DNA from 3 places in the Streptomyces sp. NPDC049813 genome. Region 3 is predicted to be linked to each of the others. Evidence: riboswitches for the same ligand, from Rfam matches in the RefSeq annotation. Region 3 holds a riboswitch; each other region holds the start of a gene.

What was found. A riboswitch is a leader RNA that binds a small molecule or an ion and turns the genes downstream of it on or off. The one in region 3 is predicted to bind thiamine pyrophosphate.
Region 1: linked by a shared signal. The riboswitch ahead of ACIBW6_RS28855 (purine-cytosine permease family protein) and the one ahead of ACIBW6_RS24755 (thiamine ABC transporter substrate binding subunit) in region 3 are both predicted to bind thiamine pyrophosphate.
Region 2: linked by a shared signal. The riboswitch ahead of thiO (glycine oxidase ThiO) and the one ahead of ACIBW6_RS24755 (thiamine ABC transporter substrate binding subunit) in region 3 are both predicted to bind thiamine pyrophosphate.

The regions. Positions count from the first base shown of each region.
Region 1 is NZ_JBITLI010000017.1:34,194-44,032, reverse strand. Features, by position in the region: gene ACIBW6_RS28885 (SpoIIE family protein phosphatase) at 1-727, shown strand, start outside; gene ACIBW6_RS28880 (hypothetical protein) at 752-1,270, opposite strand; gene ACIBW6_RS28875 (50S ribosomal protein bL37) at 1,536-1,613, opposite strand; gene ACIBW6_RS28870 (alanine--tRNA ligase-related protein) at 2,000-3,172, shown strand; gene ACIBW6_RS28865 (DUF4097 family beta strand repeat-containing protein) at 3,188-3,973, opposite strand; gene ACIBW6_RS28860 (aspartate/glutamate racemase family protein) at 4,213-4,914, opposite strand; TPP riboswitch at 5,026-5,124, shown strand; gene ACIBW6_RS28855 (purine-cytosine permease family protein) at 5,116-6,531, shown strand; gene ACIBW6_RS28850 (class I SAM-dependent methyltransferase) at 6,641-7,540, shown strand; gene ACIBW6_RS28845 (response regulator transcription factor) at 7,590-8,330, shown strand; gene ACIBW6_RS28840 (sensor histidine kinase) at 8,317-9,839, shown strand, end outside.
Region 2 is NZ_JBITLI010000012.1:203,027-212,865, forward strand. Features, by position in the region: gene ACIBW6_RS24315 (class II 3-deoxy-7-phosphoheptulonate synthase) at 1-711, shown strand, start outside; gene ACIBW6_RS24320 (bacterioferritin-associated ferredoxin) at 867-1,103, shown strand; gene bfr (bacterioferritin) at 1,127-1,606, opposite strand; gene ACIBW6_RS24330 (sulfite oxidase-like oxidoreductase) at 1,784-2,416, shown strand; gene ACIBW6_RS24335 (deoxyribonuclease IV) at 2,438-3,301, opposite strand; gene pknB (Stk1 family PASTA domain-containing Ser/Thr kinase) at 3,399-5,345, opposite strand; gene ACIBW6_RS24345 (thiazole synthase) at 5,506-6,300, opposite strand; gene thiS (sulfur carrier protein ThiS) at 6,308-6,508, opposite strand; gene thiO (glycine oxidase ThiO) at 6,505-7,761, opposite strand; TPP riboswitch at 7,759-7,872, opposite strand; gene ACIBW6_RS24360 (NAD(P)/FAD-dependent oxidoreductase) at 8,033-9,265, shown strand; gene ACIBW6_RS24365 (Rv2175c family DNA-binding protein) at 9,343-9,708, shown strand.
Region 3 is NZ_JBITLI010000013.1:13,148-22,986, forward strand. Features, by position in the region: gene ACIBW6_RS24745 (ABC transporter ATP-binding protein) at 1-782, opposite strand, end outside; gene ACIBW6_RS24750 (ABC transporter permease) at 784-2,469, opposite strand; gene ACIBW6_RS24755 (thiamine ABC transporter substrate binding subunit) at 2,445-3,524, opposite strand; TPP riboswitch at 3,607-3,723, opposite strand; gene rlmN (23S rRNA (adenine(2503)-C(2))-methyltransferase RlmN) at 3,794-4,900, opposite strand; gene ACIBW6_RS24765 (hypothetical protein) at 4,921-5,355, opposite strand; gene ACIBW6_RS24770 (nitroreductase/quinone reductase family protein) at 5,446-5,931, opposite strand; gene ACIBW6_RS24775 (phosphatidate cytidylyltransferase) at 6,114-7,304, opposite strand; gene frr (ribosome recycling factor) at 7,337-7,894, opposite strand; gene pyrH (UMP kinase) at 8,070-8,840, opposite strand; gene tsf (translation elongation factor Ts) at 9,021-9,839, opposite strand, start outside.

The DNA.
Region 1 (9,839 bases), on a different contig from region 3:
GGTGCGGCACGTCGACGGCCAGGTCGGGGTGCCACGGGTACGCGGCGGACTCCCGCTCGGCCTCGCCACCGAGTTCGGCATGGAGGACTATCCCGAGGTGCGGCTCGACCTCGTGCCCGGCGAGACGCTGGTGCTGTGCACGGACGGGCTGGTGGAGGACTCGGCGCTCGACCTCGACACCGGCATCGAGAACCTCGCCGAGGTGCTGCGCGCGGGCCCCGAACCGGCCGAGGAACTCGCGGACCACCTCTCGCGCGCGCTCTGGAAGAGGTGGGGCGGCAGCGACGACGTGGCGCTCCTGGTGCTGCGCCGGCGGCCCGACCCGGGCACCCCGCAGGAGCCGCGCATCCACCGCTACGTCCACCAGGCGGACCCCGAGGGGCTCGCCGACACCCGGGCGGCGCTGCGCGAACACCTCGCGTCGTGGGGGCTCGGTGCGGTGGCCGACGACGTCGAGATGGCGGCGGGTGAACTCCTCGTCAACGCCCTGGTCCACACCGAGGGCGGCGCCATCCTCACCCTCGAAGTGCTCTCCGGCCCGCCCTGCCGGGTCCGCCTGTGGGTGAAGGACCGCTCCAGCACCCGCCCGCGCCGCAGGTCGCCCGGCGAGACCGCCACCTCCGGGCGGGGACTGCTCATGGTGGAGGCGATCGCGTCGGGCTGGGGCATCGAACCGCGCGGCGAGGGCAAGGCGGTCTGGTGCGACTTCGTCGTCCCGGACGGCTGAGTCCCCGCCGGGCGGTTGCGAGCCCTACTCGGCCGGTGCCAGGTCGATGATCTTCCGCGTGGCGAGATCGGACTCGACCTTGATCGTGCTGGTGTCGGCGCCCTTTCCGTCGTTCCACGTGAGCGTCACCAGCGCGGTGGAATGCCCGGCCCCCGAGCCGGTGTACGCCACCGACCACTTCACCGGCACATTCTGCGCGAAGAGAATTCCGTCCGCGTGTTCCCGGGCCTCGTACGCCGCCACCTTCTTCTGGGCCGCGACGGAGAGATAGAAGCCGCGCAGTGCCTTCTTCTGGGCGCCCGCACCCGCGGCCTCGGTGTCCCAGACGGCGTCGATGTACGCGCCGTAGAAGTCCCCGACGCGGTCGGTGGTGTTGCGCGGGTCGCCCGCCGCGGCGCTGCTCACCGCCGCGACGGGGCGCGCGCCGGTCTGCGTGGTCCCGCTCGGCGCTGTCCCGGCGAGGGCCGGCGAGACGGCTCCCAGGGCCAGCAGTGCGGCGACGCCGCCGGCGGCGATGAAACGGTTGCGAATGTTCTTGCGCATGATGGTGCCTTCCCCGTTCGACGTGCTCGGTGGCCTTTTGCTTGACGCCCCGAGCGGCTCGGTCACTGGGAAAGATGGCCGGTGCGCCGGGTCAGTTCCAGGAATTCCGAGGAATTTCCTCCTGCGCTGGTCCCGGGCGGCGGAGAAAAAGGGTTGTGCGAAGAAATGAAAAGAACCGGCAAAAGGGCGGTGCCGGACGGGTCGGTGGACAGACAGAAGCGGGACGGCACCTGAGTACCGTCCCGCTTCTCTTGCTCTGCGCCCCCTAGGACTGGGGACGGCTGCCGTGGTTGGCGCCGTTCTTGCGGCGGGCCTTCTTCTTGCGGCGTCGCTTCGAGGACATCGCTACCTCCAGGGTCGGTGATTCTTGTGGTTCTCCCTGGAACAGTCCAGGCGAGCACGACCCCTCCTACCCGTTCCGATCCGCCTCATGCGTGACCTACGGCACTTCACCCGCCCGGGTGACCCGGCCCGCGAGTAATCAGGTGCCTGCCCAAGAGGCCCGCGTTACCCTGGTCCGCATGAACGTCACGGCCATGCGCACCAGCACCGCGACCGCGCGAGCGACCAGCTCGCCGGTTGCCGCCGCCTGACCTTCACCCCACCCATCGGCGACCGGAGACGGCCCGCCGATGGTTCCGTGGCAGCTACACCGCACTCACCCCGGTTCCCGACGCTCGTGCGGACCCGTGTCCGGTGCCTCCCCGCCCAGCCGCGAAGGAGCACCCCATGCAGACCGAGACGATCATCCAGACGTTCGTCGAGTACTACGAGGAGCGCGGCCACCGCCGCGTCACCGGCTCGACCCTGCTGCCGCCGCCCGGCGACCCCGTCCTCTTCACCACCTCCGGCATGCACCCCCTCACCCCGTACCTGGAGGGGCGCCCGCACGAGCTGGGGCGGCGGCTGGTCAACGTACAGCGCTGTCTGCGCACCACCGACGTCGACGAGGTCGGCGACCCCACCCACCTGACGGTCTTCGAGATGCTCGGCACCTGGTCGCTCGGCGACTACGAGGGACCCCAGAGCCTCGAATGGGGCTACGACCTGCTCACCGAGGGGCTCGGCATCGATCCGGGGCTGCTCCACGCCACGGTCTTCGGCGGCGACGAGCAGGTGGGCCCGGACCAGGACTCGCTGCGGGTGTGGCAGGAGCGCGGGGTCCCGGTGGAGCACACCGTCGAGGACAACTGGTGGTCCAACGGGCCCGTCGGCCCGTGCGGCCCCGACTCGGAGATCTTCCTGTGGACCGGTGACACGCCGCCGCGCTCGACACCCTCCGGCGACGAACGCTGGGTCGAGGTGTGGAACCACGTGAGGATGCGGCACCGCCGGCTGCCCGACGGCTCGCTCGTCCCGCTGCCGCAGCGCAACGTGGACACCGGGCTCGGCCTGGAGCGGCTGGCCGGCCTGCTCCAGGGCAGGAGGTCGGTCTTCGAGTGCGACGTCTTCACCCCCTGGCGCGAGCAGCTGCCCGGCCTGTGGCACCTGGACGAGCCGTCCCTGCGCCTCGTCAGCGACCATCTGCGCTCCGCCATGGTGGTCGTCGGGGACGGGGTGCGGCCCGGCAACACGGGCCGTGAGTACGTCCTGCGGCGTCTGATGCGCCGCGCCCTCACCGTCCTGTGGCGCGACGACCCCACCCGTCGCCTCGGCGACCTGCCGGGCGAGTTGTACGAGCACACGCGGGAGCGCTTCGGCCAGACGCCGCGCGGTGACGACGTGCGCCGCGTCCTCCTCGACGAGGAGGACCGCTTCCGCCGGCTCCTCGACCGCGGACGGCAGGTGCTCTCCCGCCCCCGGTTCCGGGGTCCGCTCGACGAGGAGGACCTGCACTACCTCCACGACACGCACGGGCTGCCCCGGGATCTGGTGCTCGGTCTGCGGCCCCAGGGCTCGTAGGGCCGGCCGGGCCGCTCACTCCCGTGCGGCCCGGACGTCGCCGTTGACCGTGGCGAGCGTCATGGTGCGGTCGGAGCCGGCGCCGTCGGTGGGCACGGTGACGGCGGGCCGGCCGTTGTCGGTGGTGGCCGCGACGCGGTAGGCGGGGGAGTCGTGCGGGACGGTGACGTCCACGGAGCCGTTCACGGTCCGCCCGGAGGCCTGGCCGGGGGCGGTGGCGCAGTCGAGCGTGACATCGCCGTTGACCGTCCGCGCGTGCAGGGCGGCGGCCCGGACCGTGGTCGCCCGCACGGAACCGTTGCGGGTGACGAGGCGCACGGTCGCGTCCTTCGCGCCCGAACCGGCCACCGTCACATCGCCGTTGACGGTGGTCAGGTCCAGGGCGCCGGTCACCCCGGCGACGTCGATCCCGGCGTTGCGGGCGGTGACGGTGACCGAGGCGCCGGCCGGGACGTCGACCTCCGGCATGCGGGGGCACGGCCGGGCTGGTTCCTGCTGGTCCTGCTGGTCCTGCTGGTCCTGCTGGTCGCGCCCGTGGCACGACAGGTCGAGGACCTGGGTGCGGCCCTGCCGGGACCAGTGCGGGGTGGCGGCCGGGTCGACGCCCACCCGGTCGCCGTCCGTCGGCCGCAGCCGCACCCCGTTGTCCGTGGTGACCGTCAGGCGCAGGTCCGACGCGGCCGGGGCGGCGCCCTCGGCCGGGGACGCGGGGCGCCCGCCGTCTCCTCCGCAGCCGGCGAGGAGGGGGAGGACGGCCAGTGCGGCGGCCGCGGCGGCCAGGTGCCGGGCGGATGACTTCATCGCTGCCTTCATGCCGACCGATTGCCCCGTACGGCGTCCAGGTCACCCGGACGGTTGCCGCACAGGATCCCGGGGCCCCCGTTCTCCGCCCGGGAGCGGAGAACGGGGCGGCGAGCTCACTGCCGAACCCTCCCGGGAGGAACTCGGACGCGGCCGCTGTGGCACGGACTCCCCTGAAAGACGGGGCCGAAACCTGGCGGGCCCGTCGGGTGCCGGGTCGCGGCGGCGTGGCGGGCCCCTCAGGGCGTCAGGTCGCGCAGTGCCTCGCGTACCGCCGCCTGCGCGTGCAGCCGTGCCGTGGGGAAGACGGGCACCGGACTGTCCTGCGCACCGATCAGCAGCTCGATCTCGGTGCAGCCCAGGACGATGCCCTCGGCGCCCGCCGCCACCAGCGCGCCGATGACCTCCTGGTAGGCGGCGCGGGAGGCGTCACGGACCACGCCGAGGCACAACTCCTCGTAGATCACGCGGTGGACGAGCGCCCGGCCGGCGGCATCGGGGACGAGCACGTCGAGGCCGCCGGCGGCGAGGCGGCCCCGGTAGAAGTCCTGCTCCATGGTGAACGCGGTGCCCAGCAGCCCGACCCGCGTCAGGCCCGCCGCCCGCACCGCCTGCGCCGTGGCGTCGGCCAGGTGGAGCAGCGGCACGGCCGTGGCGGCCTCGATCCGGTCGGCGACCTTGTGCATGGTGTTCGTGCACAGCAGCAACAGGTCGGCGCCGGCCGCCTCCAGGCGCCGCGCGGCGTCGGCGAGGATCCGGCCGGCCGCCTCCCAGTCGCCGCGGACCTGCAACCGCTCGATCTCCGCGAAGTCGACGGAGTACAGCACGCACCGCGCCGAGTGGAGTCCGCCCAGCCGCTCCCGCGTCAGTTCGTTCAGCAGCCGGTAGTACTCCGCCGTCGACTCCCAGCTCATGCCGCCGATCAGCCCGATGGTCCGCATCCGCATCCGGCGACTCTACGCGGCGCGGGCGGGGCACGGGCAACTCCCGCGGCCGCTGTCCGGGGCCGCCGTCGGTCTCATCCTGGGCAGCGGTTAGTCTTCGCAGCGGTACTGCCCGACACGGGGTGCCCCGCACACGACGGGGCTGAGATCACACCCGTAGAACCTGAACCAGTTAGCACTGGCGGAGGGATGTCAGCGATGTCGATGCCGCACGCTTCCACGGAACCGCACGCCGCCCGGCGGCCGGGCGCGACCGCCTTCGACGGGCGGATGCCCGCCGCGCCCGGGGACTGGCGGCCCGAGGCGCGCGGCATCGCCCCGGTCCCCGAGAGCCACCGGTACGGCGGCGCGGGACGGCTGTTCACCGTGTGGTTCGCGCCGAACCTGACCATGAGCGGTGTCTTCACCGGCACCGTCGGCGTCGCCCTCGGCCTGGACTTCGCCACCGCGCTGGCGGCCGTGGTCCTCGGCACCGTGCTCGGCGCCGTGCCCACCGCGTACCTCGGCACCTGGGGCAGCCGCACCGGAGCGGGGCAACTGCCGCTGGCGCGCCTGGCGTTCGGCCGGGCCGTCGTCGTGCCGGGCGCGCTGCAATGGCTGTCGTCCATCGCCTGGGACGCGCTCATCGGCCTGTTCGGCGGCGACGCGCTCGCCCGGCTCTGCGGCTGGCCGTTCTGGCTGGGGGCCCTCGTGATGATGGCCGCCCAGGGCGCGTTCGGCGCGCTGGGCTACGAGGCGATCCACCGCCTGCAGAAGTGGATGACGGCCGTCCTGGCGGTCGCCTTCTGCGCCCTGGCGCTGCGCCTGGCCCACGCGGGCGTCACCCCCGCGGGCCAGGGCGGCGCGCACGGCGCAGACCGGGCCGGCGCGTTCGTCCTGACCGCCACCATCGCGCTGAGCCTGGCGATCTCCTGGGCGCCCTACGCCAGCGACTTCAGCCGCTACCTGCCCCGCGCCACCTCCGCCCCCCGCATGTTCTGGTGCACGCTGGCCGGTGTCGTCGTGTCGTTCACCGCCGTGCAGGCGCTCGGACTCTGGGGCGCCTCCGTCTTCACCGACCAGACCGCGCAAGGGGTCGACTCGCTGCTGGGCGGGGGTGCGGTCGGCTCGGTCGGGTTGCTGGCCGTGGCGCTCGCCGCGCTGTGCAGCAACGCGATGAACGACTACAGCGGTTCGCTCGCCCTCCAGGTGATCGGGGTCCGCGTGCCGCGCCCGCTCGCCGCCGGGCTCGCCGCGCTCCTCGGCTTCCCGCTGGTCCTGTGGATGCACGCCGCGGACACCGCCGCCCGCTTCCAGAACGTGCTGCTGTTCGTGGGCTACTGGATCCCCGGCTTCGTCGCGGTCGTCCTCGTCGACTGGCGGGCCCGGGCCCGCGCCCGCGGCGGCGCCCCCGTCGAGCTGGCCGCGGAGGAGGCCCGGACGCGGCCCTTCCTGCCCGCTCTGGCGGCCTTCCTGGCCGCGTTCGCCGCGACCGTGCCGTTCATGAACACGAGTCTCTACGTCGGTCCGGTGGCCGAGGCGCTGCACGGCGCGGACCTCGGCTACTACGTCGCCTTCGTCACCGCGCTCGTGGTCTACGCGCCGTTCCGGCTGCGGGGCGCAGGACGGGCCTGACCTGCTCTCACCTGCGTTTCCTTGCGCCTGGCGCCCATAGAAGCAGACGTCTCTTGCGTGATCCGCAAGACCTTATGCGTCAGTGGAGAACGCGCGTACGGTCGGAGGCATGACGCACCACGGACCCGCAGGTCACCACGGAGCCCCCGGCCACGCGCACGCCCACGACGCCGCCCCGCAGGACGACGAGCTCGCCCAGATCCTCGACCTCGACGCCGAGCTGTTCGCCGACCACCTCGCGGCCACGACCCGCAGGATCGCCGACCTGGCCACCGGCGGCGTCCGGCACGTCGTGGACCTCGGAGCCGGCAGCGGCACCGGTACCTTCGCCCTGCTGGAGCGGTTCCCCGAGGCCCGGGTCACCGCCGTCGACAGCTCGGCCACCATGCTGGACCGGCTGACCCGGACCGCCGTCGCCCGGGGCCTGGCCGCCCGGGTCCAGCCGCTCCGGGCCGACGCGGGACAGCCCCTGCCCGGCATCGACGCGGCGGACCTCGTCTGGGCCTCCGCGTCCCTGCACCACCTGGACGACCCCGCCGCGGCGCTGAAGGGCCTGTTCACCACGGTGCGCCCGGGCGGGCTCCTGGCCGTCGCCGAACTGGACGGGATGCCCCGGTTCCTGCCCGACGACGCCGTCCCGGACCGCCCCGGCCTGGAGGCCCGCTGCCGCGCGGCGCTCACCGCGCTCCAGACCGAGCACGTACCCCACATGGGCTCCGACTGGCGCGGCACGCTGGAGGCGGCCGGATTCGCCGTCGAGTACGCCCACACCGAGGAACTGCGCCTCGACGCGCGGACCCCGTCGCCCGCGGGCGCGGGCCAGTACGCCTACCTCGCACTGCGCCGCATCCGCGAGGCCGTCGACGGCCTGGTCGACGCCACCGACCTCGCGGCGCTCGACACCCTCCTGGACGGCGGCGCGCAGGACGTGCGCCACCGCGGCGACCTCGACGTGCGCTCCACCCGCGAGCTGTTCCTCGCCCGCCGCCCCGCGGACACCGGCCGCTGAGGACCCGCCGCCTGCCGCGGCCCGGCGCGGCTCGCCTACGATCGGCGACGTGTGCGCATATGTCATGGTCGCCGAAGACGACGCGAAACAGGCCGAGTTGGTCCGCCGCTATCTGGAGCGGGAAGGCCACGCCGTCACCGTCGTACCGGACGGGCGCCGGGCCATCGAGGAGGTCCGGCACCGCGAACCCGACCTCCTCGTCCTGGACGTGATGATGCCGCGGGCCGACGGCCTGGACGTCGTCCGGGTGCTGCGGGCCGAGGCGCGCGAGCTGCCGGTGCTGATGCTGACGGCTCGCACCACCGAGGACGACCTGCTGCTCGGCCTCGACCTCGGCGCCGACGACTACATGACCAAGCCGTACAGCCCGCGCGAGCTGATGGCGCGGGTGCGCACCCTGCTGCGCCGCACCCGCCGGGGCGGCCCCGCCGCGCCCGCCTCCCCGCTGCTGCGGGTCGGTTCGCTGGTCATCGATCCCGACCGGCACGAGGTGTCGGTCGACGGGACGCCGGTGGAGTGCACCCCGGGCGAGTTCCGGCTGCTCGCGGCGATGGCGGCGGAGCCGGGCCGGGTCTTCGGCCGGCCGCGACTCCTCGCGGAGCTGCACGGGTTCGACCGGTACATCAGCGACCGCACGGTCGACGTGCACGTCATGAACCTCCGCAAGAAGATCGAACCCCAGCCGCGCCGCCCGATACGCCTGCTCACCGTGTTCGGCGTCGGCTACAAGCTGACCGACCCGGCCGGGCCGGCCGGCCCGGCGAAGGACGCCCGCAGTGCGTCGGCGTGACCGGGACGGCGGCGCCCGCGCGACCGCACGCGGCGACCGGCCGCCGCTGCGCAAGAGCCTGCGCGGCCGGCTCCTCGGCGTCTCCGTCCTCGTCGCCACCTGCTCGGTCGCGGCCACCGCGTGGCTCGCCGTGCAGACCACGTCCGGCGCCATCAGACAGGAGCAGGGCCAGAACCTCGCCGACGACACCAGGATCTACGACACGCTCCTCGGGTACGCCGCCACGCACCCCGGCTGGGACGGCGTCGACACCACCGTGCGCGACCTCGCCCGCACCACGGGCCGGCACATCACCCTGACCACACAGGCCCGCAGGCCGCTGGCCGACTCCGCCGGGCACACCCCGGCCGCCGCCCTGCCCGCCCAGGCCTCCGCCACCGTCGACCCGCTCTCCGTGGACACCGCGCTGGCCCGCGACCGCACGACGGGCACGTCGGCCGCCGCGGCCGACCGCATCGACGCCCGCGCGGTCGGCCCGTTCCGGCTGCCGGCCACGGAGCGGACCCGGCTGCGCGGCCTCGCCGAGCGGTACCGCTCGTGCCTGCGGACCGCCGGGGTCGGCGCCGACATCGTGGTGGGCCCGAGCGGCCGCCCCCGGGTTGAGGCGGCCGGGACCGGCTCCGGCGCGCCCGGCGACCGGGCGTGCGCGCCGGACGCCCTCGACGCGCCGACGGCGACCGAGGACAAGGCGCTCGCCGCGCTGACCCGGCTCACCAACGCCTGCCTGAAGCGCCAGAGCCACCGACGCGTCGACCTCGCGCTCGACCTGTCCTGGCAGGAGGGACCGGTCCCGGTGGACAGGAGGGCGGCGGCCCAGGCCTCCCCGCGGACGGCCCCGACCCCCGCGCCCGCGCCGGTCCCCGTCCCCGCGGTGACCGGTCTCGAGGACGACCGCACGGTCGTCTCCTGCGTGAGCACGGCCCGCCGCGAACAGCTCACCTCCTTCGTCGCCGCGCCCGTGCTGCTGTTCATCGGCGGCCAGGGCGACGCCACCGTGCCGGGCTTCGACCTCTCCCCGCACAACACCGCGAAGATCGCGGGCGTGGCCGCCCTGGTCCTCGCGCTGACCGTGGGCGCGTCCGTCCTCGCCGGTACCCGCCTGGTCCGGCCGCTGTACGCCCTGACCGGCGCGGCCCAGCGGCTGCGGGAGGGCCGGGCACCGCAGCCCGTACCGGTGACGGCCGACAACGAGATCGGCAGGCTCGCCGCGGCCTTCAACGACATGTCGGCGCACCGCACACGCCTGGAAGAGCAGCGCAAGGCGCTGGTCAGCGACGTCGCCCACGAACTGCGGACACCACTGAGCACCATCCGCGGCTGGCTGGAGGCGGCGCAGGACGGTCTCGCCGAGCCAGACCCCGCCTTCATCGACTCGCTCCTCGAAGAGGCCCTACAGCTCCAGCACCTCATCGACGACCTCCAGGACCTCGCCGCCGCGGACGCGGACACGCTGCGCCTGCACCCGCGGCCGGTGCGCGTGGAGGAGGTGCTCGGCCAGGTCGCGGCCGC
Region 2 (9,839 bases), on a different contig from region 3:
CTGAACTTCATGCGCGCCTGCGGCACCGACCCGGCCGAGTTCCAGACGGTCGAGTTCTACGCCTCCCACGAGGCGCTGCTCCTGGACTACGAGTCGGCGCTGACCCGCGTCGACTCGCGGACGGGCACGCTGTACGACGTCTCGGGCCACATGGTCTGGATCGGCGAGCGCACCCGTCAGCTGGACGGCGCGCACATCGAGTTCGCGTCGAAGATCCGCAACCCGATCGGCATCAAGCTCGGCCCGACCACGACGGCCGAGGAGGCGCTGCAGTACATCGAGCGTCTCGACCCGGACCGCGAGCCGGGCCGGCTGACCTTCATCGTCCGGATGGGCGCCGACAAGGTCCGCGACAAGCTGCCGGAGCTGGTCGAGAAGGTCACCGCCTCGGGCGCGACCGTCGCGTGGATCACCGACCCGATGCACGGCAACACCTACGAGGCGGCCTCGGGCCACAAGACCCGCCGCTTCGACGACGTGCTCGACGAGGTCAAGGGCTTCTTCGAGGTCCACAAGGCGCTCGGCACCCACCCGGGCGGCATCCACGTCGAGCTGACCGGCGACGACGTCACCGAGTGCGTGGGCGGCGGCGACGAGATCTTCGTCGACGACCTGCACCAGCGCTACGAGACGGCCTGCGACCCGCGGCTGAACCGCAGCCAGTCCCTGGACCTGGCCTTCCTGGTGGCGGAGATGTACCGCGACCAGTGAGCCCGTACCGGCACGGCGCCGTGGGGCGCGGATCACAGCGATCCGCGCCCCACGGCGCTTTTGTGCGGCGGGCCCGACGGGTATGGTTAGGCTAGCCTCACCGAGTCGATCGGGACGGCGACACCGACGAGTCCCGCCCCGGGAGGTGAGCCGGCGTGTACGTCTGCAACTGCTTCGGAGTGACCGAGGACCAGGTCAAGCGGCACGCGGAGGGGGGTGCCTGCACCCCGCGCCAGATCGCGTCCGCCTGCAAGGCGGGCACCGACTGCGGCTCGTGCGTGCGCCGCATCCAGGCGCTGCTCGGGCGGGGGTCCTACCCCCGGCCCGCGCTGGTCACGAGCGGGCCCGACCGGATGGCCGGCGTCGCGCCGGACGAGGCCGCCGCGGCCTAGGACATGCTCCGGGGGCTTGTGGGTCAGCTGTCCGGCTGCTCGATCTGCTGGGCCAGGTACAGCGCCTCACCGAGCTTCTCGATCAGCTCCAGCTGGGTGTCGAGGTAGTCGATGTGGTGCTCCTCGTCCTCCAGGATGTCCTCGAAGATCCGCGCCGACGTCACATCGCCCTTGGCGCGCATGACGTCGATGCCGCGCCGCAGGCGGTCGATCGCCTCCACCTCGACCTGCCGGTCGGCCTGGAACATCTCGGTGACGGTCTGCCCGACCCGGACGTGGAACAGCCGCTGGTAGTTGGGCAGGGCATCGAGGAAGAGGATCCGTTCCGTCAGCCTGTCCGCGTGCTTCATCTCGTCGATGGACTCGGCACGCGTGTACTTCGCGAGCTTGGTCCAGCCATTGTTGTCCTGGATCCGGTAGTGGAGCCAGTACTGGTTGATGGCCGTCAACTCGCCCGTGAGCTGCTCGTTGAGGAATTCGATGACCTCGGGGTCGCCCTGCATCGCAAGGGCTCCTTCCGCACGGTGGGACTGGGCAGGTTCCGGCGCATCCTCGCATCGGTCCCGAAACCCGTCCAGTAAGTGCACGCTTAGTAGGAGTTGCCCCGATCGGCGGGCGGCGGCGGCCCGTCGGCGCCCGCGTGGTCGTGGCCACTGCCCGGGGTCTGTCAGGATGGAGGCATGGGTCAGCCGGTGGGTCGCGAGTCTGGGGGAGCAGTGCAGCCGGAGCTTCCGCCGGGGCAGCGGCTCCAGCGCGGCTGGCCGGTCACCCACTACGGCCCGGTGCCCAAGTTCCGGCCCGAGCGCTGGGAGTTCAGGGTCTTCGGGGCCACCGCCGACGGCGACAAGCACTGCTGGAACCACGAGGAGTTCTCGGCGCTGCCGTACGCGACCGTGGTCGGCGACCTGCACTGCGTCACCAAGTTCAGCATGCTCGCCGCCGAGTGGGGCGGCGTCCGCGCCTCCACCATCCTCGATCTCGCGCCGCCGGACCCGGCCGTCACCCACGTCATGGTCTGGGCCGAGTACGGCTTCAGCTCGAACCTGCGGCTGGCCGACTTCGCCGCCGAGCGCACCGTCTTCGCCACCCACAAGGGCGGCGAGCTGCTCACCGCCGAGCACGGCTTCCCGCTCCGCCTCGTCGTCCCCCACCTGTACGCCTGGAAAGGGCCGAAGTGGGTGCGCGGGGTCGAGTACATGACCGCCGACCGGCGCGGCTTCTGGGAGGAGCGCGGCTACCACAACGTGGGCGACCCGTGGCAGGAGCAGCGCTACTCCTACCAGGAGGAGCCCGGGGACGGCCCCGAGCTGTAGCCCGGCGCCGCCAGACAGGCCCTAGGGGCGCAGTTCCTTCAGGCGGGCGATGTCCGCCGCGTTGCCCGCCTTGCCGCCCGGCGTCTCGATGACCAGCGGGACGCCCTCCGTCGCCGGGTGGGAGAGCAGCTCCCGGAAGGGTTCGGCGCCGATGTGGCCCGAGCCGATGTTCTCGTGGCGGTCCTTGTGCGCGCCGGCGACGTCCTTGGAGTCGTTGGCGTGGATCAGCTTGAGGCGGCCCTCGCCCACCGTGTCCACCAGCAGGTCCAGCGTCTGCTTCATGCCGCCCGGGCCGGCGAGGTCGTGGCCGGCCGCGTAGATGTGACAGGTGTCGAGGCAGACCCCGAGCTTCGGGTGGTGGTCCAGGGCGTCGAAGTAGGGCCCGAAGTCCCAGGTGCGCGCGCACAGGGACGCGCCCTGGCCCGCGGTCGACTCCAGGAGCAGGAACGGGTCGTCGTCGTGGGTCAGCTCGTCGAGCAGCGGGAGCATCCGCTCGCGGACCTGGGCGAGGGCCACGGAGCGCTCCCGGCCGCCGGTCGCGGAGCCGGTGTGCACGACCACGCCGAGGGCGCCGATCGCGCGGGCCCGGCGCAGCGAGTGCCGCATCGACGTGACGCTCTGCTCCACGGTGGCCTCGGTGTGCGAGCCGAAGTTGATCAGGTACGGCGCGTGGACGTAGGCCGGGACGCCCTCGGCCGCGCACCGGGCGCGGAACTCCTCGTCCTGCCGGGGGTTGCCGGGCGGGGTGGCCCAGCCGCGCGGGTTGGCCACGAAGACCTGGACGGCCTCGGCCCGGACGTCGTGGGCCCACGCGAGCCCGACGGTGGCGAGACCGCCGGCCACGGGGACGTGCCCGCCGATGGGGTTGCGGATGCTGCTGTTCACCCGGCCAAGGGTGTCATGGCCGACGAGGGTGTCATGAACGGGCCGACGCGCCGCCCGCCCCCGCCTCGGCCAGGGGCCTGGGGCGGGGGGCCCGGCCTCAGCGGATGGTGATCTTGATCGTCGAGCCCTTGGCGGCCTTCTCGCCGCCCTCGACGGACTGGCTCTTGACCGTGTCGCCGAACAGGCCGAGGAGACCCCGGTCCTCGTCCACGTCGAAACCGGCGTCCTCCAGCTTCGCGTGGGCGTCGTCGACGCTCAGCCCCGTGACGTCCGGGACCTCGATCATCGGGGGTCCCTTGGAGATCGTCAGGGTCACCGTGTCGCCCTCGGCGAGCCGGCCGTCGGCGGGGGACTGGCGGGCCACGTCGCCCTCGTCCTCGTCGGAGGTGACCCGGGCCGTGGCGATCTCCGCTTTCAGGCCCGCGTCCTCGATCTCGGCCACGGCGTCGTCCTCCGACTCGCCCGTGACGTCGGGGACGTCCACCGGCGCACCCTTGGAGACGACGAGGGCGACCGCGGAACCGGTGGCGCGGACCGTGCCCGCCTTCGGGTCCGTACGGACCACGGAGCCCTTGTCGGTCTCCTCGCTGAACTCCTTGGTGACCATGCCGGGCTCCAGGCCCCGGTCCTTGAGGTCGCTCTTCGCCTCGGACAGCCGCGAGCCCGCCACGTCCGGGACCTTGACCGTCTTCGGCCCCTTGGACACCGTCAGCTGCACCGTCCCGTCGTCCCGGATCCGGGCGTTCGCCTCCGGGTCCGTGGCCATGACGGTGCCGCGCTCGTACGCGTCGCTGTACTGGTACGCCGTCGTGCCGCCCGGGTGCAGACCGGCCGCGTCCAGCCGCTGCTTCGCCTGCGCCTCGGTCTTGGCCAGCAGGGACGGGACCTGCGTGAACTGGCCCGCGTTGATGTACCAGACGCCCGCGCCGACCCCGAGGACCAGCAGCAGCGCCGCGACGACCGCGAAGGTGCCGCGCCGGGGCCTGCCGCCGGTGCGCCGCCGTCGGGCGGGCGGCGGCGGGGGCGGACTCTGCAGGAGGCTCGTACGGTGCACGCCGTCCGCCTCCGCGGGCAGCGGCTGCTGCACCGCCCCCGGCAGCACGCTCGTCCGGTCGTCCGCACCCGCGTGCGGCACCTCCCGGGCCCCCGGCGGATCGGTGTCCAGCTCGGCCTCGGTCAGGGCGGCGCGAGCCTCCAGTACGTGGCCGAGGAGCGCCACCGCGTCGTGCGGGCGGGCCCGCGGGTCCCGCGCGGTCGCCGAGGCCACCAGCCGGTCCAGGGCGGGCGGCAGGCCCGGCACGACGTCGGACGGCGGGGGCACGTCCTCGTTCAGGTGCCGGTAGAGGACCTGGGCGGGGGTGTCACCGGGGTGCGGCTTGGCGCCGGTCAGCATCTCGTAGAGGACGACCCCGCAGGCGTAGACGTCCACGCCCGGCGTCGCCGTACCGTCCTCGATCTGCTCGGGCGCCAGGTACGAGACCGTGCCGAGCAGCGTCCCCGTGGTGCTCGTGACGGTGTCCACCGCCCGGACCAGGCCGAAGTCCGCGACCTTGACCCGGCCGTCGTCCCCTATCAGGACGTTCTCCGGCTTCATGTCGCGGTGCACGAAGCCCGCGCGGTGCGCCGCCCCCAGCGCGGCGAGCACCGCCTCCAGGATGTCGAGCGCCGCGCGGGGCCGCAGCGCGCCCCGGTCCCGCAGGACGTCCCGGAGCGTGCAGCCCGCGACGTACTCCATCGCCAGGTAGACGTACGCGCCGTCGGCACCCTGGTCGAAGACCCCCACCACGTTCGGGTGCGCGAGCCGCGCCACCGACTTCGCCTCGCGGATGAAGCGCTCGACGAACGACACGTCCGTCGCCAGCGAGGGGTGCATCACCTTGAGCGCGAGCACGCGGTCGAGGCGGGTGTCCACGGCCCGGTAGACCGTGGCCATCCCGCCGACCGCGATCCGCGCGTCGACGCGGTACCGGCCGTCGAGCACGTGCCCGAGCATGGGGTCTCCCCGGCCGAAGGCCGGGGAAGGGTCCTGAAGGGTCGTGTCCACGCAGGCGAGTCTACGAGGAGCCGCCGACAGGCCCCCGGCCCGCTGCCGGACCGGACCCGGACTGCAGCAGAGCTGTGACCCGGTGCTGTGGCCCGCGACCGTTGCTGGTGCCGTGGCCCGCAACCGTGGCCGGTGCCGTGGCCCGCTTGGTAGGTCCCGGTCAGAACGCGGGGCGCTCGGGGTCCAGGTGCGCGCGGCCCTCGGTGGGCGAGGAGGCCTCCGCGAAGTGCCGCTTGGGGATGCGGCCCGCGCGGAACGCCAGCCGGCCCGCCTCCACCGCGTGCCGCATGCCCTCGGCCATCAGCACCGGCTCCTGGGCCCGCGTCACCGCCGAGGCGAGCATCACACCCGCGCACCCCAGCTCCATGGCGAGCGCCACGTCCGACGCGGTGCCCGCGCCCGCGTCCAGGATCACCGGCACGCGCGCGTGCTCGGCGATCAGCTGGAAGTTGTGCGGGTTGCGGATGCCGAGCCCGGAGCCGATGGGCGAGCCGAGCGGCATGATCGCCGCGCAGCCCATGTCCTCCAGCTTGCGCGCCAGGACCGGGTCGTCGTTCGTGTAGGGCAGCACCGTGAACCCGTCGTCGACGAGGGTCTCCGCCGCGTCCAGGGTCTCGATCGGGTCGGGCAGCAGGGTGCGCTCGTCGGCGATGACCTCCAGCTTCACCAGGTCCGTGCCGAGCGCCTCCCGCGCGAGGCGGGCGGTGAGCACCGCCTCGCCCGCGGTGAAGCAGCCCGCCGTGTTCGGCAGCACCCGGATGCCGAGCTTCTCCAGGACCGACAGGACCGAGCCGTGCACCGACGCGTTCACCCGGCGCATCGCCACGGTGGTGAGTTCGGTGCCGGAGGCGGCCAGGGAGCGTTCCAGGACGTCGAGGCTCGGGGCGCCTCCCGTGCCCATGATCAGGCGCGAGGAGTAGGTGGTGTCGCCGAGGACGAAAGCGTCGTCTGCCATGGCCGGATCAGCCTCCTTGTACGGCGGTGAGGACTTCGACGCGGTCTCCGTCGCGGAGCGCCGTCACGGCCCACCGGGTCCGCGGGACGACGGTCTCGTTCAGGGCGGCGGCGACGCCGGAGTGCGCTGTGGTGAGGGTGGTGACGAGGGCTTCGAGGGTGAGGCCGGCGGCCACCGCGCGCGGCTCGCCGTTCAGGGACACGTTCATACGGGCTGCTCCAAGGAGACGTCGCTGAGGTCGCCGGGGGCCGCCCCGGCGAACCGGCCGGGGGTGAACGGCCGGGCCTCCGGCGGCAGTTCGCCGGTGGCCAGGACCTGCGCCATGGCGTCCCCGGTCACCGGGGTGAGCAGGACGCCGTTGCGGTGGTGACCGGTGGCCAGGAGGAGGCCGGGCAGGGCGGTCGGGCCGAGCAGCGGGGCGTTGTCCGGCGAGCCGGGGCGCAGGCCCGCGCAGGTCTCGGTCAGGGGCAGCTCCGTGATGCCCGGGACGAGCTCGTGCGCGTCCCGCAGGAGCTCGTAGACCCCGCCCGCGGTCACCGTGGTGTCCCAGCCCAGCTCCTCGCTGGTGGCGCCCACGACGAGCTCGCCGCTGAGGCGCGGCACCAGGTAGAGGTGGCTGCCGCGGACGACCGCGCGGACCGTGCGGCTGAGGAACGGCGCGTACCCCGGCGGCACCGTGAGGCGCAGCACCTGGCCCTTGACCGGGCGGACGGGCGGCCGGACCTCGTCCGGGACGCCGGCCAGCCGCCCGCTGTGGCTGCCCGCCGCGAGCACGGTCCGGTCGGCCGCGAGCAGGGTGCCGCCCGCCGCGGAGCCGTCGGGGGCCCCGTCGCCCGCGCCACCGGAGGCACCCTCCGTGGCGCTCTCGGACACCACCACGCCGCACGCCCGGTCCCGGACCACGTGGAGCCGCTCGGCCCGCCGCCGGTGGAAGGTCACGCCCGCGCGCTCGCAGGCCGTCACCAGGGCGCTCGCGAGCCGTCTCGGGTCGATCTGGTGGTCGCCGTCGACCCGCAGGCCCCCGCGCACGCCCGGCGCGAGCATCGGCTCCAGGCGGCGGCAGTCCCGGCCCGACAGCCACTCGGACTCCAGGCCCGACCTCCGTTGCAGGGCGTGCAGTTCACGCAGGTGCGCCCGGTCGTCCGCGTCCAGGGCGACCGCCAGCGTGCCGCACGCGCGGTAGCCGAGGTCCTGGCCGGAGGCTTCGGACAGCTCGGCGGCGAACTGCGGGTAGCGGCGCGCGGAGGCGACGTTCAGGCCGAGCAACGTCTCCTCGCCGTAGTGCAGTTCGGTGACGGCGGCCAGCATGCCGGCCGCCACCTGGGCGGCCCCGCCGCCCGGCGCGGGGTCCACGACCGCGACGGACATGCCGCGCTGCGCGGCCCGCCAGGCGGTGACCAGACCGATGATGCCGCCACCGACGACAAGGACGTCGGTGGCCTCGGGTGACGTACGCGACATGGGCGTCCAGCCCCTCCCTTCGCCGGCATGACCCGGATCAGGTTCGTACGGTCGGAGGCCGTCCCAGCCTCCCTCTCAGCCCGCTGCGTACGGGCTCCCGCGAGTGCTTTACGCCGTCACCCTAACTCCTGTGCCCGAGCCGCAGTAAGTACGGTCGCCCGCTCTCTCCTTGCGCCCGGCGGCTAAACCGGTGACACGTGTGCAGGACGTCACGGCACGGGAGTGGTCCGCGTCGCTGACCCACGCAAGATCAGGTGCCTAAAGTGATCCGGTGAGCGAGCAGCGGAGCGGCACCGGGACAGCGCTGGGACAGCGGCACGTCGTCATCGTCGGCGCGGGGATGGCCGGCGTGCAGACGGCCGTGGCCCTGCGCGAACAGGGCTTCGCCGGCCCCGTCACGCTGATCGGCGCCGAGCCCCACCGGCCCTACGACCGGCCGCCGCTCTCCAAGGCCGTCCTGCTGGGCAAGGCCGACGGCTCCGCCTTCGACGTGGACTTCGCGGCGCTCGGCGTCACCCTGGAGCTGGGCCGCGAGGTCACCGGGGTGCGCCCCGGCGACCACGAGCTGGACACGGCGGCGGGCCCGGTCCGCTACGACGTCCTGGTCGTCGCCACCGGCGCCGAACCGGTCCGGCTGCCCGGCACCGACGCCGACCCCGCCGTGCACCTGCTGCGCACCCTCGACGACGCCGCCCGGCTGCGGCCCGTCCTCGCCGAGCAGCGCGACGTGGTCGTGGTGGGCGCCGGGTGGATCGGCGCCGAGTTCGCCACCGCGGCCCGCGAGGCGGGCTGCCGCGTCACCGTCGTCGAGGCGGCCGGGCGCCCGCTCGCCGGGGCGCTGCCCGCCGAGATCGCGGCCCCCATGGCCGCCTGGTACGCGGACGCGGGAGCCGAGTTGCGCACCCACGCGCGCGTGCGGAGCGTCGAGCCGGGCTCCGTGGTCCTGGACGACGGGACGCAGCTGCCCGCCGGAGCCGTCGTCATCGGCATCGGTGCCCGCCCGGCCACCGCCTGGCTGGCCGGCTCCGGCATCGACCTGGGCGGGCACGGCGAGGTCCTGGCCGACGCCGGGCTGCGGACCTCACGGGCCGACGTGTACGCGGTGGGGGACTGCTCGTCCTTCCCCTCCGGACGCTACGCGGAGCGCCTGCTGGTCCACCACTGGGACAACGCCCTCCAGGGCCCGCGCACGGTGGCGGCGAACATCATCGGTGAGACACCGGCGGTGTACGACCCGGTGCCCTACTTCTGGTCCGAGCAGTTCGGCCGCTTCGTGCAGTACGCGGGCCACCACCGCGCCGCCGACACCACGGTGTGGCGCGGCGACCCGGCCGGCGCCGCGTGGTCGGTGTGCTGGCTGCGCGCGGGCGCCCTCGTGGGGGTGCTGGCCGTCGGCCGGCCCCGCGACCTGGCGCAGGGCCGCAAGCTCATCGAGGCGGGCACCGCGCTCGACCCGGAGCGGCTCGCCGACCCGGCCCGGCCGCTGAAGTCCGCCCTCGCCTGAGCCCCGCCCGGCCGCGGAACACCTGGTCAGCCCGGACCGGCTCGCCGACTGTCGGTGCGGGATGGCAGGCTTGTCCCGTGACCGAGATTGACGCAAAGACCGAAGCTCTCGTCCCCGACTGGCTCACCCTCCCCGACATCGCCGAGCAGTTCGGCATCGAGGTGACGCGTGTGCGGCAGCTGGTGAAGGAGGGCCAGGTGATCGCCGTACGCCGTGGGGAGAACCGGGCACTGCACGTGCCCGCCGCCTTCATCGACGGCGACAAGATCGTCAAGGGGCTCACCGGCACCTTGACGCTGCTGCGGGACGACGGCTTCAGCGACGAAGAGATGCTGGAGTGGCTCTTCACCCCCGACCCCACCCTGCCGGGCACGCCCGCGCAGGCCCTGAGCGAGAATCGCGGCACGGAGGTGAAGCGTCGCGCCCAGGCGCTCGCCGTCTGACCCGACCACCGTCCGGCGGGGGGCCCCCCGGGCCCCCGGGGGGCCCCCCCCCCCCCCCCCCGGGGGGGGGGCCGGGGCGGGGGGGGGGGCGGCCCGCGGCCCCCCCCCCCGCGCCGAGAACTGACACCACC
Region 3 (9,839 bases):
ACCGGCACCTTGCCCCAGGGGGTGTCCGCGGCGTCGCCGGAGACCGAGACGGTCGCCTCGACGACGTTGTCGAAGCCGAGGAAGCGGGCCACGAACGCGTCGGCGGGCCTGCGCCACACCTCCAGCGGCGTGCCGGACTGGGCGATCCGCCCGTCACGCATGACGACGACCCGGTCGGCGAGCGCGAAGGCCTCGCCCTGGTCGTGCGTGACGGCCAGCACGGTGGTGCCCAACTCGGTGAAGAGGCCGCGCAATTCGACGACCAGGCGCTCGCGCAGCGACCGGTCGAGCTGGCCGAGCGGTTCGTCCAGCATCAGCAGCCGGGGCCGCGGCGCGAGCGCCCGGGCGAGCGCGACGCGCTGCTGCTCGCCGCCCGAGAGGGCGGCGACGGCCCGGCGCTCGGCCCCGGGCAGACCGACCAGCTCCAGCAACTCCCCTACACGGGACGCCTGTTCGCTCTTGCCGGCGCCGTGCATCCGCAGCCCGAAAGCGACGTTGCCGCCGACGTCCCGCTGCGGGAACAGCTGGTGGTCCTGGAACATCAGGCCCACGCCCCGCTTGTGCGCGGGCACGCCGCCCTGGTCCCGGCCGCCCAGCAGGACCCGGCCCCCGTCGAGGGGGTGCAGGCCCGCGACGGCTCGCAGCAGCGTCGACTTGCCGCTGCCACTGGGTCCGAGCACGCACACGATCTCGTGCTCGGCGACCTCCAGGTCCACGCCGTCGAGCGCGGCGCGCCGCCCGAACCGTACGGTCGCGTCGTCGAGTGCGAGCAAGGCCGCCATGTCAGAACTCCCCGGTCGTGGCCCGCGCGGGCCGCAGGCGTTCGAGCAGCAGCAGGCAGCCGGCGCAGACGACCATGAGGACGGTCGACAGGGCCATCGCCTGCCCGTAGTTGAGGTCGCCGGCCCGGCCGAGCAGGCGTGCCACGGCGACCGGCAGGGTGGGGTTGTCGGGCCGGGCGATGAAGACGGTCGCCCCGAACTCGCCCAGGGACACCGCGAACGCGAACCCGGCCGCGACCAGCAACGCCCGGCGCACCAGCGGCAGATCGACCTCCCGCCAGGCCCGCAGCGGAGAGGCGCCGAGCACGGCGGCGGCCTCCCGCAGCCGGCCGTCGACGGCCCGCAGCACCGGCAGCATGGTCCGTACGACGAAGGGGACGCCGACCAGAGCCTGGGCGAGCGGCACCAGGATCCAGGACGCCCGCAGGTCGAGCGGCGGCTCGTCGAGCGTGATCAGAAAGCCGAAGCCGACGGTCACCGCGGAGACCCCGAGCGGCAGCATGAGCAGCGCGTCGAACCCGCGTACCAGGCGCCCCGCCCGGCGGGTCAGCGCCGCGGCGGCGAGCCCGCCGACGACGAGCGCGATGCCGGTGGCGGCGAGCGCGTACTCCAGGGAGTTCCCGATGGCGTCGATCGGCGGCACCAGGAAGGTCCCCCCGTCGGCGTCGCCGAGCGCCCGGTAGTACGCGAACCCGTACCCGCCCGGCGTGTCCAGCGAGCGCTGCACGAGTACGCCGAGCGGCAGCAGGATCAGGACGGCGACGGTCGCGAGGACGCCGGCGAGCAGCGTCCACTGGCCCACGCCGCGCGGCCGGCGCGCGGTGTGCGCGGCGTCGACGAGCCGCAGGGTGCTCTCGCGGCGCCGCACGCTCCACGCGTGCACGCCGAGGATGAGCCCCACCGCGACGAACTGCACCAGCGTCAGGACGGCCGCGGTCGACAGGTCGAAGATCTGCGCGGTCTGCCGGTAGATCTCGACTTCGAGCGTCGAGTAGCCGGGGCCGCCCAGGATCTGCACGACGCCGAAGGACGTGAAGGTGAACAGGAAGACCATCAGGGCCGCCGCCGCCACGGCCGGGCCGAGCGCGGGCAGGGTCACCGTGCGCCAGGCCGCGAGCCGCGAGGCGCCGAGCATCCGCGCGGCCTCCTCCTGCCGCGGATCCAGCTGCGACCACAGCCCGCCGACGGTCCGTACGACCACCGCGTAGTTGAAGAAGACGTGCGCGACGAGGATCGCCCACACGGTGGTGTCGAGCCGGACGCCCCACAGCTCGTCGAGCAGCCCGCCCCGGCCGACCAGCGCGAGGAACGCGGTGCCCACGACGACGGTCGGCAGCACGAACGGCACGGTGACGACGGCCCGCAGCAGCTGCTTGCCGGGGAAGTCGAGCCGGGCGAACACGTAGGCGCCCGGCAGCGCGATCAGCAGAGTCAGCGCGGTCGAGGCGAGCGCCTGCCACGCCGTGAACCACAGGACGTGCCGCAGGTCCGGCTCGCCCAGCACGTCCGCGATCCGCCCGAACTGCCAGGCGCCGCCGACGAACAGCCCCCGGCGGACGATCGCGAGGACCGGGTAGGCGAAGAAGACGGCGAAGAACGCGACGGGCACGGCCATCAGACCGAGCCGCGCCGCGCTCCCGCCGCGCGGCCGGACCCTGGCGGTCACTTGCGGACGAGCGAGGTCCACGACTTGACCCAGTCGTCTCGGTGGTCCGCGATCACGCGCGGGCTCAGGGTCGCGGGATCGTCGACCCGCACCGCGTACTTGCGGTAGTCGGCGGGAGCCGTGGCGTCCTCGGCCACCGGGTCGACGAACATGTTCAGCGGCATGTCCTGCTGGAACTCCTTCGAGATCAGGAAGTCGAGCAGCGCCCGCCCGCCCTTCTCGTTCCCGGCCCCGTCGAGCAGCCCGGCGAACTCGACCTGGCGGAAGCAGGTCCCGGTGGCGACACCGACCGGCGAGGTCTTCGGCTGCGGTTCGGCGTAGATCGCCTCGGCGGGCGGCGAGGAGGCGTACGAGACGACGAGCGGCCGGTCGCCGCCTGCCTTCTTGCCGCCGGCGCTCCCGCTGAACTCGTCGTTGTAGGCCTGGTCCCAGCCGTCGACGACCTTCACGCCGTTGGCGACGAGCTTCTTCCAGTACCCCTGCCAGCCGTCGTCGCCGTACCGGGCGGCGGACCCGAGCAGGAAGCCGAGACCGGGCGAGGAGGTGGCCGCGTTCTCGGTGACCAGCAGGTTCTTGTACGCGGGCTTGGCGAGGTCGGCGAACGAGGAGGGGGGCGTCAGCTTGTGCTCGGCGAAGTACTTCTTGTCGTAGTTGACGCAGATGTCGCCGGTGTCGACGGGTGTGACGCGGTGCTTCGCGACGTCGAGCTGGTACGCGCTGGGCACCCGTTCGAGCCCCTTGGCCCGGTACGGGGCGAAGACCCCGTTGTCGAGCGCCCGGGACAGCAGGGTGTTGTCGACGCCGAAGAAGACGTCGCCCTGCGGGTTCCCCTTGGACAGGATCGCCTTGTTGACGGCCTGCCCGGCGTCACCGTCCTCCAGCACCTTCACCCGGTAGCCGGACTTCTTCTCGAAGCCCTTCAGGACGTTCTTGGAGACGGCCCACGAGTCGTGGCTGACGAGAGTGACGGTCCTGGAGTCGCCGGAGGCCCCCTCCTCGGACGACCCGCACGCGGACAGCGCGACGATCCCGAGGCCCACGGCGAGCGCCAGGTATGTGGTCCTGCTCGTTCTCATTACGAATTCCTCCTGGAATGACCAGGAGAAGACGCGGCCCTGCCCGGCGACCCTCGAAGGGCCGCAGGGCAGGGCGCAACAGCATGAGTGATGACCGAACTTCCTACCCGGAATGACCCGGGCGAGGTTCAGAGGGTCTGCGGCCTGTCCTGCTTCGGTGCCGCACTCTCAGCGCTGTGGCGCTCCCCTGTCGGAATATGCAGATGTAAGCGATTCGATGGTGCGTACGGCGTGCACGTCGGTGTGTACGTCGGTGTACGAGCCCCAGGCTACCGCTCGGTGGCGGCGAGCTGACCACACGCCCCGTCGATCTCCTGGCCACGGGTGTCCCGGATGGTGACGGGGACACCATGGGCGGCGATCGCGTCGACGAACGCCTTCTCGTCCTCGGGCCGCGACGCGGTCCACTTCGACCCGGGCGTCGGGTTGAGCGGGATGAGGTTCACGTGGACCGGCTTGCCCCTGAGCATGCGGCCGAGCCGGTCGCCACGCCACGCCTGGTCGTTGATGTCGCGGATCAGCGCGTACTCGATGGAGAGCCGGCGCCCGGACCTGGCGGCGTACTCGAACCCGGCGTCGAGCACCTCGCGCACCTGCCACCGCGTGTTGACCGGGACGAGGGTGTCGCGCAGCTCGTCGTCGGGGGCGTGCAGCGAGATGGCGAGGCGGCACTTGAAGCCCTCGTCGGTGAACCGGTTGATGGCGGGCACCAGCCCGACCGTCGACACGGTGATGCCCCGCTGCGACAGGCCGAGCCCGTCCGGCTCGGGGTCGGTCAGCGCGCGGATGGCCTGCACGACGCGCTTGTAGTTGGCGAGGGGCTCGCCCATCCCCATGAAGACGATGTTGCTGAGCCGGGCCGGACCGCCGGGGATCTCACCGTCCCGCAGCGCGCGCATCCCGTCCACGATCTGGTGCACGATCTCGCCGGTCGACAGGTTCCGGTCGAGCCCGGCCTGTCCGGTGGCGCAGAACGGACAGTTCATCCCACAGCCGGCCTGCGACGAGATGCACATCGTCACCCGGTCCGGGTAGCGCATCAGCACGGACTCGACGAGCGTCCCGTCGAACAGCCGCCACAGGGTCTTGCGGGTGGTGTCCTGGTCGGTCGACAGGTGCCGCACGACGGTCATCAGCTCGGGCAGCAACGCCTCCCGCAGCTTCTCGCGCGACCCGGCGGGGATGTCGGTCCACTCCGCGGGGTCGTGCGCGTACCGCGCGAAGTAGTGCTGCGACAGCTGCTTGGCGCGAAACGGCTTCTCACCGATCGCGGCAACGGCTTCCTTCCGCTCGGCGGGCGAGAGGTCGGCAAGGTGCCGCGGCGGCTTCTTGGCTCCGCGGGGGGCGACGAAAGTGAGTTCTCCGGGCTTAGGCATGGCTGTACCAGTGTGGCAGATCAGCGGGGGTGACCTCGGCTCGTCCCCGACGACGCCTCGCAGTCCGTGATGATCTGCTGCGCATACCGGTCCTGGGGGGCGATCTCCTCGATCGTTTCGCGTGCTCGCTCGGTCCGGCCTGTTCTGCAGAGGAACCGGACCAGCGTGCAGAGGGCGTCGCGATCGCCGTTCTCCGCGCGCTCGCGGAGCACCGCTGTCATCCCGCGGTCGCGAAGCGCTCGGTTGAGTCGCCGGCGGGCGTGGACGTCCGTGCGGGCCAGATCCGTGAGCTCCGCGAGTCGTCCGGCGTGGGCGAGCAGGTCCATGTGCCACAGGTGGTTGCCGTGTTCGGTGGGGTCGGTGGAGTAGCACGCGGCGTGGGCGCTCACCAGGGCGATGGCCCTGTCCCAGGCACCGGAGCGCTCGGCCGCCTGCGCCTGCTCGAACCATCGCACCGAAGGAGTATCGCCCACCCCTCGCGGAGGGCAGCGGGCCGGATGCCTCTTGCGCCCGGCACGCGTCCAGGTCCGCGTGCGGCCGGGATCTCAGTCGGGCCCCGGGCCCCCCGCGCGGGGCTCCAGCACCACCACCGCCGTCTCGGACGGGCGGCGGGACGCGAAGGCGTCCAGGTTCTTGTCGGTCTCGCGCCAGCGGGCCCACAGGCGGGTGCGTTCGTCGCCGGTCGCGGCGCGGGCTCGTACGGGACGGGGGCCGTCGACCAGGGTGGCGGTCGCGTCCGGGTGGGTCTGGAGGTTGAGCCACCAGGCGGGCTCGGGCGCGCCCCAGCCGTTCATCGCCAGCGTGACCAGGTTCGGCCCGTCCTCCACGTAGCCGAGGATGACGTCGCGGCGGGTCCCGGTGCGGCGGCCGGTCGTGCTGAGCCGGAGGGTCCCCCAGCGCCGGCCGCGCGGCCGCCACAGCGCGACCCGGCCACCCAGCACCCGCAGGCCGCCGCGGTGCGCCACCCAGGCCAGCCGGATGAACCAGCGTGGTGGCAGCCGCGGCGTCCCCGCCCGTTCCCCGACCGGCATGGCAGCCTCCTCGCGCCCGAGTGCGTACGGCTCGCTCCCGAAGGTAGCGGCAGCGGCCGAGGGCCGACAGGGTTCCCGTACGGGACAGGGGCCCCGTACGGGACAGGGGCCCGGTACGCCGACGAGCCCCCACCGTCAAACGGTGAGGGCTCGTACACAGGCCACAGAGGCGACCGCTCGGATCAGGTCGACCCCACGAACAGCACCTGCAGCAACCACACCACCGGCGCCGTCGGCAGCAAGGAGTCCAGGCGGTCCATGATGCCCCCGTGCCCGGGGAGCAGCGTGCCCATGTCCTTGATGCCGAGGTCCCGCTTGATCATGGACTCGCCGAGGTCGCCGAGGGTGGCGCTGGCGGCGACGCAGGCGCCCATGACGAGCCCCTGCCACCAGCTCCCGTCGTCGATCAGGAACTGCATGCACAGCACGCCCGCCGCCATCGCGAACGTGACCGCGCCGACCAGCCCCTCGCGGGTCTTGCCGGGGCTGATGCGCGGCGCGAGCTTGTGCTTGCCGAACCGCCAGCCGATCGCGTACGCCCCGGTGTCGCTGACCACGGTGAGGATCAGGAACGTCAGGACGCGCCAGGCTCCGTCGTCCGCGGTGAGCATCATCGCGACGAACGTCGCGAGGAACGGTACGTAGAACGCCGCGAAGACGCCCGCCGTGACGTCCTTCAGGTAGCCCTCGGGCGGTTCGGTCATCCGCCACACCAGGACGGCGAGCGCGGTCAGGGCCATCGCCACCCAGGCGCCCTCCGCGCCCCGGACGTAACCGGCGACGACCATCGCGGCGCCGCCGACGGCGAGCGGCACGAGCGGCGCCTTGATGGCCTTGCGCTCCTGCAGCCGCGACGTCAGCTCCCACAGGCCGACGACGACGGCGACCGCTATGACGCCGACGAAGACCGCCTTGACGATGAAGAGCGACGCGACGATCACCACGCCGAGCCCGACGCCGACCCCTATGGCCGCTCCGAGGTCCCGACCCGCGCTCTTCTTCGGCGGCAGAGGCTGGACCGGGGGCTGCGGCTGCGAAGGAGCGGCCGGTGCGGGCTGCGGCGCCGCCGCACCGGCCACGGGCTCCTCGGGAGCCCGCGGCGCCCGCGGCGTCGTCTCGTCGCGGAACAGGGGGCCGCTCAGTCGAGCGGCCCCTCGGTCCTCCTGGTCACCGTCACCGCCACCGGCGGGCACGTCAGGCATATCGGGCACGATGGGCATGGGCCGAGTCTCCTCAACCGCGTGCCGTTCATACGCGGGACCCGCCGGAGCGCGCCCCTGGTCGTACGCGGGTCCCTGCCCGTAGGCGGGCCCGTGGGCGGCAGGCCCCCAGTGCCCGGGCCCGGACGGCGCCCCCCAGGAAGAGTCGTTCACGGATTCCTCGAACCTCGATGTTCCGCGCTCACTCAGACTTCGAGCAGCTCGGCTTCCTTGTGCTTGAGCAGCTCGTCCACCTGGGCCACGTACTTGGCGGTGGTGTCGTCCAGTTCCTTCTCGCCGCGACGGCCCTCGTCCTCGCCGATGTCGCCGTCCTTGATCGCCTTGTCGATGGCGTCCTTGGCCTTGCGGCGGACCGAGCGGATGGAGACCTTGCTGTCCTCCGCCTTGGTCTTGGCGACCTTGATGTAGTCGCGGCGACGCTCCTCGGTGAGCTCGGGGAACGTCACTCGAATGATGCTGCCGTCGTTGCTCGGGTTGACGCCCAGGTCGGAGTCGCGGATCGCCTGCTCGATGTTGCGCAGCGCGCTCTTGTCGAACGGGGTCACCACGGCCATCCGCGGCTCGGGCACCGAGAACGAGGCCAGCTGGTTGATCGGCGTCAGCGCGCCGTAGTAGTCGGCCACGATCTTGTTGAACATCGCCGGGTGCGCACGACCGGTGCGGATCGCGGCGAAGTCCTCCTTGGCGACGACGACGGCCTTCTCCATCTTCTCCTCGGCCTCGAGGAGGGTCTCTTCGATCACCACTTGCTCCTGCGTGTCTTGAGTGAGGCCCGGCTTGCGCGGGGGCGGCCGGCTGCGTCGCGTGTCTGTTCCCCGCGCCGTTTCCTGCTGGTCCTGCGGTGTCCTTGCACGGTGTCCGACCGGCAGGACATTGTCCATCCCTTGCGGCCCTCGCGGGGCGGTACGGACGTGAGGGTCAGGCGCGGGTGCCCTGGTCGCCCACGAGCGTCCCGATCTTCTCACCCTTGACGGCCCGGGCGATATTGCCCGACGTCAGCAGCTCGAAGACGAGAATGGGCAGCTTGTTGTCGCGGCACAGGGTGATCGCGGTCATGTCGGCGACCTTCAGGTCGCGGGTGATGACCTCGCTGTAGCTGAGCGCGTCGAACTTGACGGCCTCGGGGTTGGTCTTGGGGTCCGAGTCGTAGACGCCGTCCACGCCGTTCTTGCCCATGAGCAGCGCCTCGGCGTGGATCTCCAGGGCGCGCTGCGCGGCGGTGGTGTCGGTGGAGAAGTACGGCATGCCCATACCGGCGCCGAAGATGACGACGCGGCCCTTCTCCAGGTGGCGTACGGCGCGCAGCGGGATGTACGGCTCGGCGACCTGGCCCATCGTGATGGCGGTCTGGACGCGGCTGTCGATGCCTTCCTTCTCCAGGAAGTCCTGGAGGGCCAGGCAGTTCATGACCGTGCCGAGCATGCCCATGTAGTCGGAGCGGGCGCGGTCCATGCCGCGCTGCTGGAGCTCCGCGCCGCGGAAGAAGTTGCCGCCGCCGATGACGACGGCGATCTGCGCCCCGTCCCGGACCACGGCCGCGATCTCCCGGGCGATGGCGTGCACCACGTCGGGGTCGACACCCAGACCCCCGCCACCGGCGAACGCCTCGCCGGACAGCTTCAGCAGAAAGCGGCCCGCGCCTTTGCCGTCGTCGCTCTTGTCACCGTTGTCGGCCTGGGTGGTGGTCATGGATTCTCGCCTCTTTTACTTGGCACACATACGAAGGAGGCCACTGCCGGTGGGGTGTTCGCATCCCATGCGCGGCAATGGCCTCCTCGTCACATCTGCGGTCGTCCGGCGCGTACCCGGACGACTGCTGTCGACCCTAGCGGGGTCTCGCGGCTGTCGCGTACGGAGTCGCGTACGGACTCAGATGCCGACCTTGATGCGCGCGAAGCGCTTCAGGGTGACACCGGCCTCCTGGAGGACCTTCTCGACGGACTTCTTGTTGTCGAGGGCGTACGGCTGACCGAGCAGCGTGGCCTCCTTGAAGAAGCCGTTGACGCGACCCTCGACGATCTTCGGGAGCGCGGCCTCGGGCTTGCCCTCGGCGCGGGTGGTCTCCTCGGCGACGCGACGCTCGGACTCGACGACCTCGGCCGGGACGTCCTCACGGGAGAGGTACTTCGGCGCGAAGGCGGCGATGTGCTGCGCGACACCCTTGGCGATCTCGGCGTTCTCCTTGTCGAGCTCGACGAGGACACCGATCTGCGGGGGCAGGTCAGGCATGGTGCGGTGCATGTACGCGGTCACGTAACCGTCGCTGAACTGCGCGAAGCGGTCCAGCACGATCTTCTCGCCGAGCGTGGCGTTGGCCTCGTCGACGAAGGCCTGGACGGTCTTGCCGGCCTCGATCTCGGAGGAGAGCAGCGCCTGGATGTCGGCCGGGTTCGTCTTGGCGACGTGCGCGGCGAGCTGGTTCGCGACGGCCTGGAACTTCTCGCCCTTGGCGACGAAGTCCGTCTCGCACTTCAGCTCGACGATGACACCGGAGGTGTTGTCGTCGGCGATGAGGGAGACGACGGCACCGTTCTCGGCGGAACGGCCCTCGCGCTTGGCGACGCCCTTCTGACCCTTGATGCGCAGGGCCTCGACGGCCTTGTCGACACTGCCGTCGGCCTCGTCGAGCGCCTTCTTGCAGTCCATCATGCCGGCGCCCGTGAGCTCGCGGAGCTTCTTGACGTCAGC